3 regions of the Hyphomicrobium sp. DMF-1 genome follow, and region 1 is predicted to be linked to each of the others. Evidence: predicted binding sites of a transcription regulator. Region 1 holds the regulator's gene; each other region holds the start of a gene.
What was found. The regulator LexA, encoded in region 1, represses DNA repair genes until DNA is damaged. The targets are predictions, from matches to a motif close to TGTTCNNNNTGTGTTCNG.
Positions count from the first base shown of each region.

Region 2: a site for LexA is predicted at 1,124-1,141, ahead of PE058_RS19300 (LexA family protein). Genes of this name have one in related genera too.
Region 3: a site for LexA is predicted at 1,756-1,773, ahead of PE058_RS06215 (PA0069 family radical SAM protein). Genes of this name have one in related genera too.

Region 1 covers NZ_CP115706.1:2,695,505-2,698,779, reverse strand. Annotated here, with positions in the region: gene PE058_RS12290 (ComEC/Rec2 family competence protein) at 1-1,315, shown strand, start outside; gene lexA (transcriptional repressor LexA) at 1,312-2,043, opposite strand; gene PE058_RS12280 (molybdopterin molybdotransferase MoeA) at 2,363-3,275, opposite strand, start outside.
Region 2 covers NZ_CP115706.1:4,210,747-4,214,021, forward strand. Annotated here, with positions in the region: gene PE058_RS19295 (Y-family DNA polymerase) at 1-649, opposite strand, end outside; gene PE058_RS19300 (LexA family protein) at 679-1,101, opposite strand; gene PE058_RS19305 (hypothetical protein) at 1,540-1,758, opposite strand; gene PE058_RS19310 (hypothetical protein) at 2,205-2,768, shown strand; gene PE058_RS19315 (H-NS histone family protein) at 2,987-3,275, opposite strand, start outside.
Region 3 covers NZ_CP115706.1:1,383,909-1,387,183, forward strand. Annotated here, with positions in the region: gene PE058_RS06210 (ribonuclease HII) at 1-488, opposite strand, end outside; gene PE058_RS06215 (PA0069 family radical SAM protein) at 599-1,708, opposite strand; gene PE058_RS06220 (TIGR04283 family arsenosugar biosynthesis glycosyltransferase) at 1,892-2,623, shown strand; gene moaB (molybdenum cofactor biosynthesis protein B) at 2,637-3,182, opposite strand; gene PE058_RS06230 (uracil-DNA glycosylase) at 3,193-3,275, opposite strand, start outside.

The sequences.
Region 1 (3,275 bases):
GCGCTTCCCCACGAAGAAATGGGCAGCCGCCGCAGCGCTCGCCGGCGCGGCCAGCTATCTTCTCATCTCCGGTCAGTCCGTCGCCACCCAGCGCGCGTTTCTCATGATCGCGATCATGTTCGCCGCCGTGATGCTGGACCGGCAGGCCCTTGCCATGCGCAACGTCGCGATCGCGGCGTTCGTCGTTCTCGCCGTCATGCCCGAAAGCCTGCTCGACGCCGGGTTCCAGATGTCGTTTGCGGCCGTCGTGTCGCTCATCGCCGCCTATGAGACGGCGCGGTCGCAATCGAGTGAGCGGGAGCTTGCGGGCTGGCTTCGCCCCGTCGCGTTCTTCCTCGGCGGCATCGTGCTCTCCACCGTGATCGCAAGCCTCGCCGTCGCGCCCATCGGCGCCTATCACTTCCACCGCAGCCAGCAGTATGCGCTGCTCGCGAACTTGATATCGGTTCCGATCTGCAACCTGATCGTCATGCCGGCGGCGCTGCTGACGCTCGTGATGATGCCCTTCGGCCTCGAAGCCTTGCCCCTCGCGATCATGGCGAAGGGGATCGACGTCATGTCCGCAAGCGCTCACTGGGTCGCGAGCCTGCCCGGCGCCGTGATGCACATTCCCAAGATCTCCGATATGAGCTTTGCCCTCATGATCGCGGGAGGCCTGTGGCTCACGCTCTGGCAGACGCGGTGGCGCATGCTCGGCCTCGCCGCCATCGGAGCGGGCCTCGTCGTGGCGGGAGATGACCCGCGTCCCGACGTCCTCGCCGGACGCGGGGGTGAGCTCGTAGCTCTCCGCTCAAGCGACGGCACGCTCGCCGCCATGGGCTCACGCTCTGGCAGCTTCGAGTTGACACGCTGGCTCGAGCACGATGGCGATGCGCGCGCCCCCCGCGACGTGATGCGCGGGACGGCATTTCGTTGCGATGGCGTGGGCTGCATTGCCGGTGTGCGAGGACTTACGCTCGCCGTCGAGCGCCACCCGTCCGCGGCGGCGGAAGACTGCAAAAAGGCCGACATCGTGATCGGCGGATCCGAGCGCTCCCGGGGTTGCGCACACCCGCGCCTCGTCCTCGATCGCGCCACGTTGAGACGCGACGGCACCCACGCCATCTATCTTGCGACGGCGCAGGGGAGCGAGAAACCGGCGATCGAGAAGGTGGAAACGGTCGCGAGCCGGAGGGGCGAGCGGCCTTGGACAGAGCGCCCGTTGAGGCCCCGCCGCGCCCCTGCCCCTGTTACGCCTCCGGAAAACACGATGGGCCGGTCACCATCGAGCGACCAGCCCACCGAAGAGATGCCGTTGGACGACGAGCGCGACTAGTAGCGGCGGATGAGCCCCACGAGGCGCCCCTGAATGTCCACCTGATCGGGACCGAAAATGCGCGTCTTGAATTCGGGATTTGCAGCCTCGAGCGCGATCGTCGAGCCCTTCTTGCGCAGGCGCTTGAGGGTCGCTTCCTCATGCTCGACGAGTGCCACCACGATGTCGCCGTTCTCGGCCGTATCGCAGCGGCGGATGATCACCGTGTCGCCGTCGTGAATGCCGGCTTCGATCATCGAGTCGCCCTTCACCTCCAGCGCGAAATGCTCGCCATTGGTGAGCAGATCCGGCGGGCAGGCGATGTCGTGCGTATGGTTCTGGATCGCCGAGATCGGCACGCCCGCAGCGATCCGGCCCATCACCGGAACCGAGACCGTTCGGCTGTCGATCATATGAGAGGGCGGGGGCATGATGTTGCGGGCTTTCGCGCCCTCGATCACGCTCGGCTGGAAGCCGATCCGCCTGGGTTCCGCTGCAACCGTCGCGACAGTGGCGGCAGACGCGGCCGTCGAGCTTTCCGGAAGCTTCAGCACCTCGATGGCGCGGGCGCGATGAGGAAGGCGGCGGATGAAGCCCCGCTCCACCAGGGCCGTAATCAAGCGGTGAATGCCCGACTTGGATTTGAGGTCGAGCGCGTCTTTCATCTCGTCGAACGAAGGCGGCACGCCATCGGCCTGCATGCGCTCATGAATGAAGAGCAAAAGCTCCTTCTGCTTCAAAGTCAGCATCGTGCCTCCCGTGCGAGACCTCATTGCGAGGCCAAGACAATAAAATATCTGTTCCGATCACGCGCCGAGGCGCCAACAACGCGGCGCTCCAACATCCCTTTCGAAGGGCCATCCATTTCGAATGGACAAGGCTCCTGCGTCGCGCAAGACCGGCCCCTCAACGTCGAACGCGCAGCTATCCTTTCGCGGGGGACCGTTACGATCCTCAACCCTAAACGACGACCACGAACGTTTTGCGCGAGACTCACCTAAACAAAACGTGAATGTACGCTAATCGTTCTCGCCACGTTCTGCAAGTGCAACGTTCTGGATCAGCCGGTCAGTCGCGCAGGCGCTCGATGATCACCGTATCGCCGGGCTTGGCGGCGGGCGCATTCACGGGCCGGTGGATGAGGCAGTTGGCCTCCGCGAGCGCCGTCAGCAGCGAGCTGTCCTGTGACGGCATGGGCGCCACCGTGAGCAGGCCGTCGTGCCTCCGGCCGAGCTTCGCGCGCATCAGATGAAGGCGTGGACCGTTGGCGTCGAGAGGCTGCGTGAGGATCGCGGTCTCGCGCTCCTGTGCATCCGCAGGCAACCCGGTCATCACCTGCACGAGCGGCACCAGGAACACCCGCGCGGTGATGAGCGCGGAAACCGGATTGCCCGGCAGCCCCAGCACCCGCGTCTTTCCGAGATGGCCGAACATCAGCGGTTTGCCCGGCCGGATCGCAACCCTCCAGAACGCGAGATCGATGCCTTCCTTGCGCAGGGCAGGTCCCACGAGATCATGGTCGCCGACCGACGCGCCGCCGATCGTGACGAGCACGTCCGCTCCGCGTGCTTCCGCAATACGCGCGGCGAGAGCATCTAAGCGGTCGGGCGCGATGCCGAGAAGCCGCGCCGTGCCGCCCGCGCGCTCGACCAGCGCCGCAAGACCTACTGGATTGGACGAAACGATTTGATCGGGACCGGGTTGCGTGCCCGGCGGAACGAGCTCGTCTCCCGTCGCCAGGATCGCGACCACAGGGCGGCGCGTCACCGGCACCGAGGCGTGCCCCATGGCGGCTGCGAGTGTCAGCGCATGAGGATCGAGGCGGCGCCCACGCCGGAGCGCGACGATGCCGGCTGCGAAATCCACCCCCGCGGGCCGGATGTTGCCCTTGGCCGGAGTAGCATCCGTCGCGACGATGTCGCAGCCCTCGCGCGCGACGTTTTCCTGGATCACGACGGTGCCGCAGCCCGCGGGCAGGGGC
Region 2 (3,275 bases), 1.5 Mb from region 1:
CCTCCCGCCTCAACAGATCGGGCTGGGCCTCGCGGAGATCCACCGCGGTCGTGATACCGAGCGCGCGCAGGCGGCCCCCAAGACGCGTCGCCACACCCCAGACCTCTTCCACCTCGAGTTTCGCCAGTGCATCCGACTGCTTCTCACGGCTCATCAACGATTTCACGCCTTGCGACCCCGCGTCCTTTTTCGCCGCCCGGTTCGCCACCTTGGCCAGCGTCTTGGTGGGCGCAAGCCCAAAGGACACCGGAATGCCAGTCCACTGCAGGATCGTCGCCCGCATTTCCCGCGCAATCCCCTCCTCACGCCCTTCTAAGCCCGCCAGGTCGATAAACGCTTCGTCGATCGAATAAACCTCCACGCTGGGCGCAAGTCGCCTCAGGATCGAGATCACCCTCTGGCTCAGATCGCCATAGAGCGCGTAGTTGGACGAACGAATGACCACGCCCTTGCGCTGCCACTCCGCCCGATGCAAATGCCAGGGATCGCCCATCCTGATACCGAGCCGCTTCGCTTCATCGCTCCGCGCCACGGCACATCCATCGTTGTTTGACAGCACCACCACCGGGCGATGACGAAGTCCCGGATCGAACAGCCTCTCACAACTGACATAGAAGTTGTTGCAATCCACCAGCCCCAAACACGTCATCGCCGCTCCACCTCTCCGTCCGCTATCGGTTACGGCGCGTGCATCCGCACGCTTTTGGGGATCACGCCCCAAATCTCAAACTCAGTCCCTTCAGTGATGGGGATATCCGGGTAGTTGATATTCTCCGGCGTGAGCCACACGCGCCCAGCTCTCATGCGAAGGCGTTTCATCGTGAACTCACCGTTCACCAGCGCCACGATGATGGAGCCATCCACCGGCTTCAACGACCGGTCGACAACGCAGATATCGCCGTCGTGAATGCCGGCACCCACCATGCTGTCGCCCTGCGCCTTCACAGCGAAGGTGCTGGCAGGGTTCCTCACCAGCAACTCATTGAAATCCAGCGGGCGGTCTTCGTGCTCTTCCGCCGGAGACGGAAACCCAGCTGCAACCGGTGCCGCCATCAGCGGAACATGTAGATTTGTGCGTATCTCAACAACCCGGACCCACATGAAGCAACTCCTTCTTGATTTTTGTTCACTTTTTGTTCTCATTCTCCCCAAGTGTCAAGACGGAGATTGTCCATGCGGCGGAAAGGCGAACTCAGCAAGAGCATGATCGACCGGCAGTGGCCCCACCAAGTCGCATTGCCCGAACGGCTGTCATGCCGCTCACATTGGCCGCCCCAACACGCATTCTGCAACGGCCTCGACGTGTCACCGCGTGGGCATTGCTTTGTCCGCAATGGGGAGTGGTGGAACGTACGATGCTTTGCCGTGAAGGAGGATGCCGAACGGTTCATCCAGACCTTCGGCGGGGAATACATGACACCGGAAACTCGCCCCCGCCATTGAGATGGCGTTCGTTGTTGGAAAATTCGCACCCGGCACTTTGGAACAACCCGCATAAAGAAAGGCCTGTCCCCGAACTTCGGAGACAGGCCTTTTCGACTATCGTTTTTGGATCAGTATCCTCGATACAGCAGTCACCCAAACGGCGAATGCGCATGAAAACCCAACAAGCGCCGACGCCGGCACCTCCAGGAACAGCGCGTCCGATCCGAACCAAGCCGTCTGTTCATCGAGAGTCGCCAGCCCCGTCCCGAATGCGTCGAGGACCACAACAAGCGACGCCGTCAACAAAACGGCGGAACCCAACACTTTAAGCATCGATGTTTCCTTTCTCCCCCCGCATGCGCGGAGGGCATGCGGTTGAAGAACCTAACAATCGGGGTATGGGTCGCCCGGACGCTTTTTCAACTCCTCGATGCAGCTTTTTTATTTCGGCACACCGATCGGCACGATCAACACCCCCCGTATCGAACAAACTCTTTCCAGAGATCAATCGGTGCGCCTCCGTTCAACCCGTAAGCCACACCAAAGCACCGGTAACCCCAAACACCACCAACGCCAGAAGCACACCCTCCCGCCACGATGGATCAGGCCCACCATAGTCAGGCTCCTTCTCATATCCGCTCACCTTGGATCCCATCCCCTAGACCAGTTTGCGGACTTCTTCTTATCACTGAACAATTATCGCGCCACCATTCCATTCCAGACACCTGTCAGGACAGCTGTTGCCCCTCTCCATAAGATCCCACAAAGGAGAGAAACCCATGCGTATCATGACTGTATTCGTTTTAACCGGGGCGCTGCTGTGTACAGCCACCAGTGCCACGGCATTGGAGGTTACCTCACACAACGACATCCGCAAACTCAACAGCGGGCTTGAGCAGCGCCTCGAGTCAACCTCGGCCGCGCTCACCGCCGCCTTTAACAACCTCAAGGACACGATAGACGACATTCTTGCACGCCTTGGCGTACTCGAAACCAAAATGGCGGCCGTCACCACCAAACAACCCGCGGACTGGAATACCCCGCTCGAAAACCGCCTGCTGGGGATCGAGAGCACCAACGCGGCCCAGACCAATGCCATCAACACCGCGACCACAAAGAACAACGCGCAGGACAACCGCCTCGCTGCGCTGGAAAATCAAACCCCAGCCGCAATCCGTATACGCGTCAAGAGCAGTAGCTGTAGCGACATCAGCGTAGTACGAGGTTCCCAACGCATGTGCCCGAGCAACAGGGTGCTCGTGGGCGTCACCGGAGGCGTCATCGCAACCAGCTCTAAATCCTGGAGCGGCACCTTCCACTGCTGCGAACTGGAAACCTACTAAGAAGCCTCACACGACATGGCCCTTCGGGGCCATTCGTTGTCATGAGCATCGGGCTTCATCGCCGCAAGCTTCACCGTGAGTCCCAATGCGTTTCTAATCCCAGGGGCACTGGACCTGGCATTGATCGTGTCAGGAATGACAAGATGGTGCGGTCTCGCAAAAATGCTGCAGGCCATGCCGTGAAACCGGCGGGATGATTGCAACTCCGCCGCTTGCCATCACACCCCAAAGGATTCCAGCTTCGCACCCTTCTTGATCGCCATCACCAGCCAGTTCGGCTTGCGGCCGCGCCCCGTCCAGGTCTCCTCAGCATTCTTAGGGTTCCGGAACTTGACGACAACCGGCTTCTTGCCTCGGCCGCCGAACAGCTCTTCCAGCGAGAAGCCTGCCTGCTCCGCCAATTCGCGCATCTTGGCCTTGGTTTCACGGGCCTCCGATGCCTTTCTCTCGGTAAGCGCCGCCTCAATCAGCTCCCTCGCCTCCAGAAGCTCGGCGTAGCTCATCTTC
Region 3 (3,275 bases), 1.3 Mb from region 1:
GCTATCATCATCCGGTCGCGCGTCACCTTGGCGACGATGGAGGCCGCGGCAATCGAGAGGCACTTGGCGTCGCCCTTGACGATGGTGCGGGTCTGACAGGAGAGGCGCGGCGCGCGATTGCCGTCGATGATGGCGAGGCGCGGGCGGCAGGAGAGCCGTTTCACCGCGTCCGTCATCGCCCACATGGTGGCGGCCAGGATGTTGTCGCGATCAATGCGCTCCACGTCGCCAATACCGACGCCGATGGCGAGGGCGGTTGCGCTGATGCGCTCGAACAGACGCTCGCGGTCCTCCGCCTCCAGAGCCTTGGAGTCGTCGATACCTTGGGGAATGCGATCGGGGTCGAGAACGACGGCGGCGGCCACGACCGGGCCGGCCCAGGGGCCCCTGCCCGCTTCATCGATGCCCACGATCGGACCGCCGGCCAAGGACAGCTCGGCCGCTTCCAGCTCGAAGGTCGGTACAATTCTCGAATCATCCACCCGCATGCCCTTAGGGTTGCGGGGAATTAATGGCGTGTCAAAGGCGGGTGTGGATAGAGGTGGGCAGTGGGTGGAAGTTCCCCGACTGCCTTACTGCCTGCTCCCCGCTGCCTGATTTATAACAGCCGCATCTGCTGGCCTTTTGGTACGGGCGGCTGAAAGAGGTCGAGACGCAGGGCGTGGTGGCGCTGATTGAGCCCCATCCGCTTCAGCGCCAACCTGAAGCGCAGCGCGATCTGGTCGGCATAAGGGCCGCGGCCTTTCTGGCGGACCTTGAACTCCGCCACATAGTCCTCTCCGCCGTGCATGGAGCGCAGAAGGTTGATCACCCGGTCTGCGCGATCCGGGAACTCGCTCGCCAGCCATTCGCGGAACACGTCCTTGAGTTCCAGCGGCAGGCGCAGGAGCACGTAGCCCGCCTCTCGAGCGCCTGCGTCGCGGGCGGCTTCGAGAATGCGCTCGATCTCGCTGTCGGTCAGGCCTGGGATGATCGGGGCCACCATGACGGACACCGGGACGCCCGCTTCGGAGAGGCCCCGGACCGCCTCCAAGCGCTTCGCAGGGGTGACCGCGCGAGGCTCCATGGCGCGTGCGATGGTTCTGTCCAGCGTGGTGACGGAGAGCGCGACCTTGGCGAGGCCGCGCGCCGCCATCCGCGAAAGGATATCGACATCGCGGAGCACGAGCGCGGACTTGGTGACGATGCCAACGGGATGGCCGGTGCGCTCCAGCACCTCGAGGATCCGCCGCGTGATGCGCTGCTCGCGCTCGATGGGCTGATAGGGATCGGTATTGGTGCCGAGCGCGATGACCTTCGGCTTGTAGGCCTTGCTCGCCAGCTCCTTCTCCAGAAGCTCGGCGGCGTTGGTCTTCGCATAAAGCTTGGTCTCGAAATCGAGCCCCGCGGAGTGGCCGAGATAGCAATGCGTCGGGCGGGCGTAGCAGTAAATGCAGCCGTGCTCACAACCGCGATAGGGATTGATCGACTGGTCGAAGGAGATGTCAGGGCTCTGGTTGCGGGTGATGATGGAGCGAGCAGGTTCCTGGTAGACTTCCGTGCGGAGCGCTTCCAGCTCCCCCATGCTTTCCCAGCCGTCGTCGAAGACGGTACGCCGCTCGCTCTCGAAGCGGCCGGAATGGTTGGAGCGTGCACCACGCCCGCGCCTGCGCTCTGCCTCCACGAGGCTTTCCGGCGCTGTCTCGGAGCGGGGGATGGGTTTGCTCATAGGGTGGCGCGGCCGGATTTCATGATCGAAGACAGTATCCGCAGATCAGGAACAAATAAAGAACAAAATTTCCAGACTGCCCGTAACGCCCATTAATTTGAACGTGGGCGGATGGTCCCGCACCCCGGGCTGTGGCGCCGCTGGCGCTTGTTGAGCTGCAAGACTTGGTGCAAGACAGGGCCCATGATTTCGGTCGTCATCCCTACCCTCAACGATCAGGCTCATTTGGCCGAGACGATGTCCTCGCTCGTGCCGGCGGCGGTCGACGGGCTGGTGCGCGAGGTGATCGTGGCCGATGGCGGCTCGACGGACCGTACCCTCGAAATTGCCGACAGCGCGGGAGCCGAGATCCTCAAGGCGCCGTCCGGACGCGGCGCGCAGCTCAAGGCAGGTGCCGAGCGGGCGCGGTTTCCGTGGCTTCTGTTTCTCAACCCGGACTCGTTTCTCGATCCAGGGTGGGAGCGCGAGGCAGGGCTTCACATCGAGCGTGTCGAAAAAGGGCGCCGGCGGCCATCGGCGGCTGCGTTTCGTTTCGCGCTCGACGACGAAGGGATGATGCCGCGCCTGTTCGAGCAGTTGTCGTCTTGGCGCGGCAGCCTGCTCAAGCTTCCTTACGGCGATCAGGGACTGCTGGTTTCTCGCGCGCTCTACGAGGAGGCGGGCGGGTTTGCGACCTTGCCGCTGATGGAGGACGTCGATCTCGTGCGGCGCATCGGCCGCGGACGGGTCACGCTGCTCAACGCGCGGATCGTCACGAGCGCGGCGCGCTATCGCCGGGACGGGTATGGTTCGAGGCTCGTGCGCAGCCAGGCCCGGCTCGGGCTCTACCTGCTCGGTATGCCGGTCAGCAGGATCGCCAATCTGTTCGGGCCGGACGCCGGGCCCGTGGGCGAGCCGCTCGCAGAACGCAGATAAGGCGGCTCCGCGCTCACGCCTTGGGGCGATGCTCCTCGAAGCGCGGCATGATCTCTACGAAATTGCAGGGACGATGGCGGTTGTCGAGCTGGAGCTTGAGGATGCCGTTCCAGGCGTCCTTGCAGGCTCCCGTCGATCCCGGCAGGCAGAAGATCAGCGTTCCATGCGCGATGCCGCCGCAGGCGCGCGACTGGATGGTCGAGGTGCCGACGGACTGAAAAGATAGCTGATGGAAGAGGATCGCGAAGCCTTCGATCTCCTTCTCGAACAGCGGCTTCACGGCTTCGGGCGTCACATCGCGGCCGGTGAAGCCGGTGCCGCCCGTGGTGAGGATCACGTCGATCCCGGGGGCCGCGATCCAGGCCGAGACCTGCGCGCGAATGGCTTCCGCGTCGTCCCGCACGAGCGCGCGGGCGACCACCGTATGACCTGATGCGGTGGCCAGCTCGGCGAGCGTGTTGCCGGACCTGTCCTCGGCGGCGGAGCGCGTGTCGGACATGGTGAGGATGGCGATGCGCACAGGAATGAATGGGCGCGTTTCGTCGATGCGGCTCGTCAAGGGACTGTCCTCAGGCGTTGGATTGGGGGCGTCTCGCCGTGCCCGTCTCTCCATCGAGAGCGGCTCTCACCGCGAGCAGATCGCGCCAGGCGT